DNA from 2 places in the Solibacillus sp. FSL K6-1523 genome. Region 2 is predicted to be linked to the other one. Evidence: riboswitches for the same ligand, from Rfam matches in the RefSeq annotation. Region 2 holds a riboswitch; the other holds the start of a gene.

Region 1 (5,592 bases), 1.1 Mb from region 2:
ACAAGCGCCACGGGATAATTTGTCGATTAAAAAAGATCTTGTAACAAGTATTGCAAATAATCCAATATTTAATGCACTACAAGACAATACGCAATTTAAAATAATGATGACGAATTTACAACATCATTTACAACTAGAGGAGGAATTATAGTGGAAGAATTAGCGAATATAAATTGGGCGCTTATTGCCCCTTTAATTATTTTGCAATTTATTTTGGCACTTGTTGTGATTGTTGATATTGCACGTAACGGCGCAACGAATGGACCGAAATGGTTATGGGTAGTCGTTGCATTATTTGTTTCAACAATTGGACCGATTTTGTACTTTATTTTCGGACGTAAAAGCCAATGACATGTATTCAAGTAGCGCAATTAACCAAACAATATGGTGAACAAAAAGTTGTCGATCACGTGTCGTTTACATTGGAAGAACATACAGCAACCGCTCTCATTGGTCCAAATGGTGCGGGGAAAACGACCACATTATCAATGCTAACAGGCTTGTTACAACCAACAAGTGGTCAAATTCTAATGCCAGGTGTTAAAGATATTCGAAGTGCAATCGGCTTTTTGCCGCAGTATCCGCAATTTTTTTCTTGGCTAACGGCATTTGAATTTTTGGAAATGACCGCAAATTTAAGTGGTGTGGAAAAAAGAAAAGTAAAAAAAGAAGCACAAAAAATATTAGAATTCGTCGGTCTTGGAGCGGCGATGCACAAAAAAGTAGCAACGTTTTCAGGTGGGATGAAGCAACGTTTAGGTATCGCACAAGCTATTATTCATCAACCGAAATTATTATTGCTAGATGAGCCGGTATCAGCGCTTGACCCTGTTGGGCGTAGAGAAATTATGAACTTACTGAAAGAAATTCAACAGCAAACGACGATTTTATATTCGACGCATATTTTAAATGACGCGGAGGAAATGACCGATCAAGTGCTCTTTTTACGAAAAGGTCAACTTGTCGAGCAAGGATCCCTTCATCAAGTGTGTACAAAATTTGATGAGCCGCGCTATAAAATCCAGTTTGCATCAAATGAAGAAGCAAGACAGTTTGCGAGTCAATCAGAGCTTGTAGCAAAAGCAGAACAAAATATTGCTTATGTTGAAATCCGAGAAGAAAAACCATCGATGCAACAGTTACTTTATCGTTTAGCGAAATCCCCGTATCACGTTGTAAAAGTGGAGCGGGAAACAGCGAGCTTGGAAGAAATCTTCATGAAGGTGGCGGGAACTAATGGGTCAATTTAACACGTTGTTAGTAAAAGAATGGCGGGAAAGCTGGCGTAGTTTTAAATTTATATGGATTCCGATTGTCTTTGTTCTACTCGGTGTAAGTGATCCAATCCTCAATTATTTCATGGAGGATATTTTGAATGCAGTTGGTAATATGCCTGAAGGATTTGCGATGATGATGCCAGAACTTCATGCGATGGATTTACTGGCGGCTTCAACGGGACAGTTTCAATCTATTGGATTAATCGTACTAATTGCTTCCTATATAGGTACGTTTAGCAAGGAACGCCAAAGCGGCACAGCCACATTATTGTATGTGCGTCCGATTTCCTTTACCGCAATGTTTTTGAGCAAATGGATTGTGGCGAGCAGCGTAGCAATTATTAGTGCAACAGCTGGCTATGCGGGAAGTGTGTATTATACGGTACTTTTATATGGCAAAGTAGATCCTACTCGCTTTATGGCGATGCTTGGAACGTATTGTATATGGCTCCTATTTGTCATGGCGGTTACAGTGGCAATGAGTGCAGCATTCAAAACACCGGTTGCTACGACGATTGCAATTTTTTTGATCTTGATTGGTTCAGTTGTAGACTCCATCATTGGTGGTTTTTGGACGGTTACTCCGTATAAATTGTCGACATATGGATTGCGACTTATTGATGAATCTGTCACGATGTCAATATTTTGGAGTACATTTACAATGACGGTTTCATTAATGTTTGTCTTTGTTATTATAGGAATTTACTTTAGTAAGAAGCGAGCAAGTACGGTGAAGGTTTAGCTTTTTATAAAGATGAAATTGCTAAGATAATTATTAAATAGTTGTAATATTTCATTTATATGGTATTGTAAAGTCATAATTTAATAAACTATTAAATGAGTGCTTATATTTTGAGAATAATAGGGAAATTAGTGAAAATCTAATGCAGCCCCCGCTACTGTAATAACGGATGAAATCACGAATATCACTGTCTGATGAGGATGGGAAGATGTGAGAGTAAAGTGAAGTTTAAGCCAGGAAACCTGCTTGTTTAATTCGATTACTTACTTTTCGGTGGGAGAAGTGTAGATGAGAACTCAAATATAGCAGGTCGTAGTAGATTCTATTTTTTGAAAATACGATTTTTTATATAAATTTTCAGATACCCAAACTTCTTTTGTAAAAGAAGTTTGGGTATCTTTTTTTATTGGAGGGGAACGTTTTGGGTAAAGGGAAGATTTTTGTAGTTGGGTTTGGTCCTGGAGATCGAGAACATATTACAAAAAGAGCCGTAGATGCATTACAGCAAAGTAATCATATTATGGGTTATAAAACGTATGTAGATTTAATTCGCCATTTAGTAACAGCACAAACAATTGTCAGTACAGGTATGACCGAAGAAGTATCACGAGCGCAAGATGCTGTTAAACAGGCAGAGGCAGGAAATATCGTTGCAGTCATTTCGAGTGGTGATGCGGGCGTATACGGCATGGCTGGTTTAGTGTATGAGGTTTTAATTGAAAAAGGTTGGACTGAGGCAACAGGTATTGAAGTAGAAGTTGTGCCAGGAATTTCAGCGATTAATTCATGTGCGAGCTTACTTGGTGCACCGGTAATGCATGACTCTTGTACGATCAGTTTGAGTGACCACTTAACGCCTTGGACAGTCATTGAAAAGCGTATTGAAGCTGCAGCAATGGCGGATTTTGTCATCGCATTCTACAATCCAAAATCAGGACGGAGAACACGTCAAATTGTAGAAGCACAGCGTATTTTGCTGAAGTATCGTTCACCTGATACACCAGTAGGATTAGTGAAGAGTGCTTATCGAGAAAGCCAAAATATCGTATTAACAAATTTAGCGGAAATGTTAGACCATGATATTGGTATGTTAACGACTGTTGTAGTTGGGAACTCCTCCACATTCTTTTACGATAATAAAATTATTACACCACGTGGCTATCAAAGAAAGTATACGCTCGGTGATGAAAAACAAGTTTGGAAACCGCATCAACGCTTGAAAAAAGAAGCAGAACCATGGGCGCTTGATCAAGAAACAGGAGAAGCAAAATCGGGCTATGAAAAGATTGAGGCAATTAAAGCAGGGCCAAACCTTAAAATAGAGCCTTTGAAAGAAGTGAGTGTAACTACTGTAGAACCAGCGCCGGTAGTGCCAGCAGAATTTCAACAACTTCCGGAGAAAAAGTCAGCACTTGAGATGGCAAGAATGGCATTAGCTTGTATATCAAACGAACCTGTGAAGACGGACTTTTTAGTACAGCAAGCAATCGAATCGATTTTTGAATTTGCCGTTTCACCAGGTGTTGCAAATAAAATCATTACACCACAGCAAATGAAGGTACTTGCTGAAGTAGTAGGAGAAGAGGGAACTCTTGAATATACACCAGATCATCGTTTCCATGTAAAGATTCCTACTGAAGCACCGGAAAAAGTCGTTGGATTATTACGTGAAACAGGGTTGTACGTGCTGCCTATGGGAGATGTCTTAAACATAAAGGCATGTGATTTTTGCTATGGAGAGAAGGCAGATTCGATTCCATATGCGGAGGAAATTATGGATACGCTTGGCGGTTTGAAGCTACCAAAGGAATTGCATGTTGGTTTTAATGGCTGTGGAATGGCTTGCTATCGCCCAATTTTCGATGATATTGGCATTGTCTATCGTAAAAAGAAATTCGATCTTTTTATTGGCGCCAAGCCAGTTGGTCGAACGGCACACGCTGCACAACCAGTCGCAGAAGGATTAGAGCCAGATGAACTGATTCCATTATTAACGAAGATCGTTGAGGAATATAAAGAACATGCACATCCAAATGAGCGCTTCTTTAAATACTTTAAGCGCGTAAAGAAAGTTGCCCATTTCACGTACCAAGATATGAGCTGCAAAATCAAAGTAGAAGAAGCACCATGTGGCGATTAGGAGGGGTGACATGATTTTATTTTTAGCAGGGACGAGCGATGCACGTGAATTGGCCATTGAGCTACAAAACAAGGGGCATTTATTATTAGCAACCGTCGTGACAGATTCAGCAGCAAATAGCTTGAAGGAAGCGGGCATTGCCTATCAAGTAGGGCGCCTTTCAATCGAACAGATGACGGCGATCATTGATGAAAAGGGTGTGACAACGGTTATTGATGCAAGCCACCCTTATGCAGAGGAAGCTTCAAAAACAGCGATGGCCGCAGCAGAGCAATGCAAGGTGCCTTATATTCGTTACGAACGTCCGCAGCAACAGTATATGCATCCACTAATAACTGAAGTGGAAACATATGAAGAAGCGGCACTTATTGCGCGTGAGCATAAAGGAACTGTGATGTTGACAACAGGTAGCAAAACACTTGCGACATTCACGAAGCACTTGCTCATTGACTCCATCCGTCTAGTTTGTCGCATGTTACCGAACAAAGAAAACATGGAGAAATGCGATTTGTTAGGCTTGAAGCAGCGTGACATTATCGCGATTCAAGGTCCATTTTCAAAAGAGTTAAATACAGCATTGTACCGTCAATATGACACAACACTCGTTATTACAAAAGAAAGTGGAAAAGTCGGTGCTGTTGATGAAAAAGTGGATGCTGCATTGGAATTAAACATTCCTGTAATTTTAATTAAACGACCTAAAATCACTTACATTAATCAATGTTCTACATTTGAAGAGATCATTGAAAAACTAGGAGGAATTTAAAATGGCAAATATGAACTTTAATATGGATTTCGTACCTTTAACGGTAGACCCAGACAAAATTTACGATTACAGCTTTGCAATGATTAAAGAAGAGATGGGCGAGCACAACTTTACAGACGAGCAGTGGTTAGTAGTAAGACGTGTTATTCACGCATCAGCAGACTTTGAATTAGGGCGCAGTATGATTTTTACAGAAGATGCGATTGAGGCAGGTATTCAATCGATTTTAGCTGGTCGTCATGTAGTTGCTGATGTACAGATGATTGAAAGTGGATCTGGGCGCAAACGATTCCAAAAGCATGGTGGAGATTTACACTGTTATATCGCGGATGAAGATGTTTCAAAAGAAGCGAAAGCAATTGGGACGACGCGCGCGATTATTTCCATGCAAAAAGCAACGAAATTACAAGAAGGCGGCATTTATGCGATTGGTAACGCCCCAACTGCACTTTTAGAGTTAATTCGTTTAATTAAAGAAGGGTTAGCAAAACCAGATTTAATTATCGGCATGCCAGTAGGGTTTGTATCGGCAGCAGAATCAAAAGCCGAGTTAGCAATATTAGAAGGTATTCCATTCATTACAAATGAAGGACGTAAAGGTGGCAGTACAGTGACTGTAGCAGCATTGAATGCGATCTCGATTATGGCTGATGAGCGAGCAAAGCAA
Region 2 (5,592 bases):
TGTAGCTGTATCACCTTTTGCAGCTGCTGTTACGAGCTCGGCAGCAAGTACTAAATGTTCTTGAATAAGTTTGGCATAATGATCTGCTATTTGGTCGCCATAAAAAGGACGAAGACAATTGCCTAAATCGGTAGCATTTTGTAAAAGACGTTGCTCTACAAATGGAAAATCGGGTAACTGGAAAACGATGCTAATAATCGTCATTCGAGTCCAGTTGACATGCTCCAGCCACAGTAACCGATTCATCGCCATAAAATCTGCCTCTGCCTGACTTATACAACGTTGCTGATTGTAGCTCGGTTGTTGGGTCGTAAAATGCCGAACTGGTGCAGTATATTGCGCGTGTGGTTGGTTGTAAAAAACGGTAAGTGGGTTCATAACAAAATCATTTGTGTAATAAGGATACACTTTTCCATCATTCCTTTACAGCCTCATTGAATAGTTGATTGCAAAAAAATAGGCTTTTTTACTAGCGTATTCAATGACATTATTAAATGTGAAAGTTATAAAAAAAGGGGATAACTTTAGTTTATCGCAAAATTTTTATTATGTATCTTTTTATGCAGGAATTCATGTTAAACAAGGGTGGAAATGAAGTATTGTAAATTGGAAATACCAATTTCCATAAGTCTATTTCTCCCAAACATAAAGGTCTTGTACCACAAAATTTGCAGTACAAGACCTTCATAGTTTTAAACGGCCTCTATCACCGTAATAGATAATCCAAAATCGGTTGGATGAACTTTTGCATGCACATCATAAACATCACGTAAACTTTGTTCAGTAATGACTTCAGATGGACAGCCTACATTATAAATTTCACCTTGATTCATTAATACAACATAATCTGAATACCTAGATGCCAGTTCCAGATCATGCAGTACGACAATGACTAAACGATCTTCATTTGCTAATTGTTTGATAGAATTTAATACTTGTATTTGATGTTTAATATCTAAGGCAGATATAGGTTCATCAAGCATTAAAATAATTGGCTGTTGTACTAATGCACGTGCAATCGATGCCCTTTGGCGTTCTCCACCGCTCAATTCATCGACATAATTTTGTTGTAAACTTTCTAACTTTAAATACTGTAACATCTCATTTACCACTTGTTGATCTAAATCTGTGACATTCCATTTAATATACGGCTTTCGCCCAAGCATGACGTATTCTTGAACCGTCATCGGAAAACTCTGTAAAAAATGTTGTGGGACGTATGCAATTTTTTTTGCACGTTCCTCACCCTTTAAGTGATTTAAAAGAACACCGTCAATTGAAATTGTGCCTGATGTAGGCTTAGTTACAGCTGCTAAACATTTGAGAAAAGTTGATTTTCCGGCACCATTCGGTCCAATAATTGACACAAATTTTCCATGTGATAATGTTAAGTTCAAGGCATGTAAAATTTGCTTTTTCCCTGCAGAGAATGATAGATCTTGTACGTGTAACACCGATTTTACCCCCAATAATCCTTTTTCTTTTGTAATAAAATATAAATGAAAAATGGCGCACCAATACAAGATGTTATAATACCGACTGGGATTTCAATCGGAGCTAGTATAGTTCTTGCCACAGTATCACTTACTAGTAAGATCAAAGCACCTAGTAGACTAGAAATAGGAATTAAAAAACGATAGTCTACACCAACAAGCATGCGACCTATATGCGGCGCAACTAAACCAATAAATCCAATAATACCGACAAAAGCAATAGAGCTGGAAGCGAGTAATGTAACGAGTAATAAACTGCAGATTTTTAGTACCTTTACATTAACACCTAACGTCTTTGCTACTTCATCACCTGCATTAAGAGAATTAAAACTCCAACTTAAACGAAGTAAAATCAATAAGCCGATTGTTAGTAAGGGGACAAGTATATAAACGACTTCCCAGCTTGCTCCCCAAAAACCGCCCATAAGCCAGATAACTAAATTTTTTAATGCTTCGTTATCTGAAAAGTATTTCATTGCTGAAACGCCTGCAGAGAATAAATTGCCAATCGCCACACCTGCTAATAATAAAACGGTCGTTGAGCCATTTTTTATTGTGGCAATTCCATAAACGATAAAAACAGAAATACATCCAAAGAAAAAGGCATTAAATGCAATGAGCCATTTACCAGAGGCAACTAAATCCATTCCAAAAATACTCGTTCCTAAAACAATGGCTAACGCAGCCCCAAAAGAGGCACCACTTGAAACCCCTAATGTAAATGGACTCGCTAACGGATTCTTCAATAACACTTGCATAACAACCCCTGCAACTGCTAAAGACATGCCTGTTATAATTGCTAGTAGAATTCGAGGCATTCGAATTTCTTTGATTATGTATCGATTGATTTCATCCGTCATGGGTTCAAGACCTATTAACTGCTTAATCGGGATATTTGCACTGCCTGATAACGAGGCATAGCATACGGCAAGCGCCAATAAAATAATTAATAAAAATAGCACAAACCAAGATTTTGGAGAAGACAAGTTACCTTGTTTAGACATTCACTTCACCTAGTCTTAACCAACTATTTTGCACCATGGAACCAAATCCCATTTGCTGCAACTCCTAACCAATTTTCAAAATACTCTTGAATGTAATCTTCTACAATAATGTCTTCAAATTTGTCTGAATATAAATATTTCCCTAATTGTAAGCGACCAATATATCCTTTATCAGAACCGAAGAAGTTCGTATAGAACATATAAACATCTTTATTCTTTCCGGCTGTCATTTGGCTAACCGCTGTATTCGTAACAACATTGTCTAATACCTCTGTATAGCTTGTTGCATCCTCCGCATCATAGCCTCCAAAGAAATTACCATGTAACGTAACGACGTCGGGATTTGCAGTTAAGACAAATTCTTCATCAACATTTACAGTTGTAGATGACTTTGTAGACTCCCATAAAATACCTGGCGTAGGATCAATACCCCCTGCTAAAATCGTGGCAAAACCTTCACCTGGTCCAGCTTGCCTGTCAATTGTTGACGTTGGATAAATATTATATTTTTCATTAGTATTGAGTGCACCAGCAGATAATGCTAATACGGATTTCTTTTGGTCAGTTGGAATATCTTTTGTGCGTTCTGCTAATATTTGTTCAATACTTTGCTTCCACGTAATATACTCTTCAGCGCGTTCTTCTTTACCGAAAATTTTCGCTAATATACGTAGTTCCTCATCCATTTGATCTGCTAAATAGTTATTTAAACGAACCACCTTAATTCCTACGGGCTCTAATTTTTCCTCAAGCGTATTATCTGGACGGTTTGTAAATGTAAAGACAACTTCAGGTTTTAAAGATAAAATTGATTCCATATTTAGTTCGTCTGTTTTCCCTACATCGGGTAAATCATTTAACCCTAAATAGCCGTTATTTTTAATTGTATTGTCACCTGTTGCGATAATCGCGTCTTGTGCACCCAGTAATGTAATAGCTTCTGCTGTATTACGGTTAATGACAACTGCCTTTGTTACTGGTAAAGATAATGTAATTTCTTTTCCTGCTGTATCTGTGAAAGTAATCTCATTTGATTTTTCTTGCACATCTTCAATTGCATTCACCTCAGCAGGTTCTTCACTAGAGCAACCTACAAGTAAAAAGGTTAATAAAAAACCGTAAACTATAGTTTTTACATATTTCCCCACTAAATAACTCTCCCTCAAAATGTTTTATATTAAGTGCTAATACACGAAATACCTTAAAAAACAAAAAAGCCTACTTCCAGCAAGAGCTAGAAATAGGCTTAGACATCCTAAAAAATGTATACTAAAATACAAAAACTATATTTGTCGCCGCCCTTCTCCCACCGAAAAGTCATGTTGCTGTAACAAAGCAGGTTTCCTGGCTCAAGCGTCATTTTACTCTTACATCTTCCCATCAGATTGACAGTGATTTATTGTAATTTCATCAGCTATTACAGTAGCGGGGGCTGCATTAGATTTTTACTAATTTCCCTTTTACCTCTTAATAAATAAGAGCACTTTACTACATTCATTATGAAATTAACGTAACTTTATCATTTAATTTCCATTTTTACAATGGTGATTAATTAAAAATTATCACTATTTGGAAGAGAAAAGCGTTTATGGAAGAACATAATTCTCATATTCAACAAAAAAATTAAAAATTATCTTTTTTAGCCCCCTTATTTAAAGAATAATCAAAAAATAATAATGACAAATATTAGTCGCCGTGATACTATTTTCCACATGATGAAAATTGAATGATTTTTGGTGCTTTTTAAGCTTAATAGGGAAACCAGTGAGATTCTGGTACTGTCCCGCAACTGTAACTTGGAGTATTACATATTACGTCACTGCATTTTTTTATGTGGGAAGGCATGGAATACGTTGAAGAGAAGTCAGGATACCTACCAAAAATTTATTGATTCAGACCTACGAGGATAGGTGCGTGAAACAAGCAATAGGCGCTTGTTTTGTGATGCACTTTTACTCTTAAAAAGTGTATTTTTTTTATGCACTTTTTCATCAAATATGAAAAAGGAGTAAAAACATGAAACAATTATTACCAAAACTTGCTTACTTCGGTATCATTTTATTATTTATACCAAAGCAAGCACACGCCATGCACATTATGGAAGGATTTTTACCGATAGGTTGGGCTATCTTCTGGTTTGCACTATGTCTACCGTTTCTTATGAAGGGGTTCAAAGTCATTCGCGTAATCGTCAAAGAGAATCCGGAAAGCAAACTATTATTAGCTTTGTCGGGGGCATTTACATTTGTTTTATCCGCATTAAAAATTCCATCAGTAACAGGTAGCTGCTCTCACCCAACTGGGGTTGGGTTGGGGTCAATTTTATTTGGCCCTTTTGTTATGAGTGTACTTGGATCAATCGTTTTATTATTTCAATCGATTTTACTTGCACATGGTGGTCTTACAACATTGGGAGCGAACATTTTCTCCATGGCGATCGTTGGCCCATTTATTGCCGTGGGTGTTTTTAAATTGGCAACTCAATGGGGATTATCTTTTAGTATCGCTGTATTTTTAGCTGCGATGCTTGGTGATTTTGGTACATATGTTATGACATCTGTCCAATTAGCGTTAGCATTTCCTTCTGAAGTTGGAGGTATTTTAGGTTCATTCCAAAAATTCGCAAGCATCTTTGCATTAACGCAAATCCCATTAGCTATAAGTGAAGGGTTATTAACTGTGATGATTATGAACTTCTTACAAAAATATAATATGAAAGAATTAGTTCAACTACGTATTTTAAAGGCAAAGGAGAGCTAACATGTTTAAGAAAAACCTACTTTTACTAATTGGCGTTATCATTTTAGCCATTTTACCACTCTTATTTTTACAGGATGCAGAATTTGGCGGTGCTGATGGTGAGGCTGAAGAAGCAATTACAGAAATCGTAACACATTATGAGCCTTGGTTTAGTGCAATTTGGGAACCTCCAAGTGGTGAAATCGAAAGCTTATTATTCGTTTTACAAGGTGTTATTGGCGCGCTAATTATAGGCTATTTCATCGGCTTTATGCGTGGAAAGCATACGAAAGATCATGCTAAACATTGATTTTATTGCGAGCCATAATGCGATACAAAAAGTAGCAGCTAGCCAA

What was found. Region 2 has a riboswitch for cobalamin ahead of MHI10_RS05810 (ABC transporter substrate-binding protein). Riboswitches for the same ligand answer to the same signal wherever they lie in the genome.
Region 1: it holds a riboswitch for cobalamin, as region 2 does, so the genes downstream of both, cobJ (precorrin-3B C(17)-methyltransferase) here and MHI10_RS05810 (ABC transporter substrate-binding protein) in region 2, are expected to answer to the same signal.

The regions. Positions count from the first base shown of each region.
Region 1 covers NZ_JBBOSU010000001.1:164,976-170,567, forward strand. The annotation lists gene MHI10_RS00835 (helix-turn-helix domain-containing protein) at 1-151, shown strand, start outside; gene MHI10_RS00840 (PLD nuclease N-terminal domain-containing protein) at 151-351, shown strand; gene MHI10_RS00845 (ABC transporter ATP-binding protein) at 348-1,250, shown strand; gene MHI10_RS00850 (ABC transporter permease) at 1,237-2,019, shown strand; cobalamin riboswitch at 2,100-2,283, shown strand; gene cobJ (precorrin-3B C(17)-methyltransferase) at 2,441-4,159, shown strand; gene cobK (precorrin-6A reductase) at 4,170-4,925, shown strand; gene MHI10_RS00865 (precorrin-8X methylmutase) at 4,927-5,592, shown strand, end outside; gene MHI10_RS00870 (cobalt-precorrin-5B (C(1))-methyltransferase) at 5,576-5,592, shown strand, end outside.
Region 2 covers NZ_JBBOSU010000001.1:1,269,703-1,275,294, forward strand. The annotation lists gene MHI10_RS05795 (hypothetical protein) at 1-378, opposite strand, end outside; gene MHI10_RS05800 (ABC transporter ATP-binding protein) at 693-1,454, opposite strand; gene MHI10_RS05805 (FecCD family ABC transporter permease) at 1,460-2,497, opposite strand; gene MHI10_RS05810 (ABC transporter substrate-binding protein) at 2,521-3,645, opposite strand; cobalamin riboswitch at 3,815-4,000, opposite strand; cobalamin riboswitch at 4,215-4,392, shown strand; gene MHI10_RS05815 (energy-coupling factor ABC transporter permease) at 4,514-5,257, shown strand; gene MHI10_RS05820 (energy-coupling factor ABC transporter substrate-binding protein) at 5,259-5,546, shown strand; gene cbiQ (cobalt ECF transporter T component CbiQ) at 5,533-5,592, shown strand, end outside.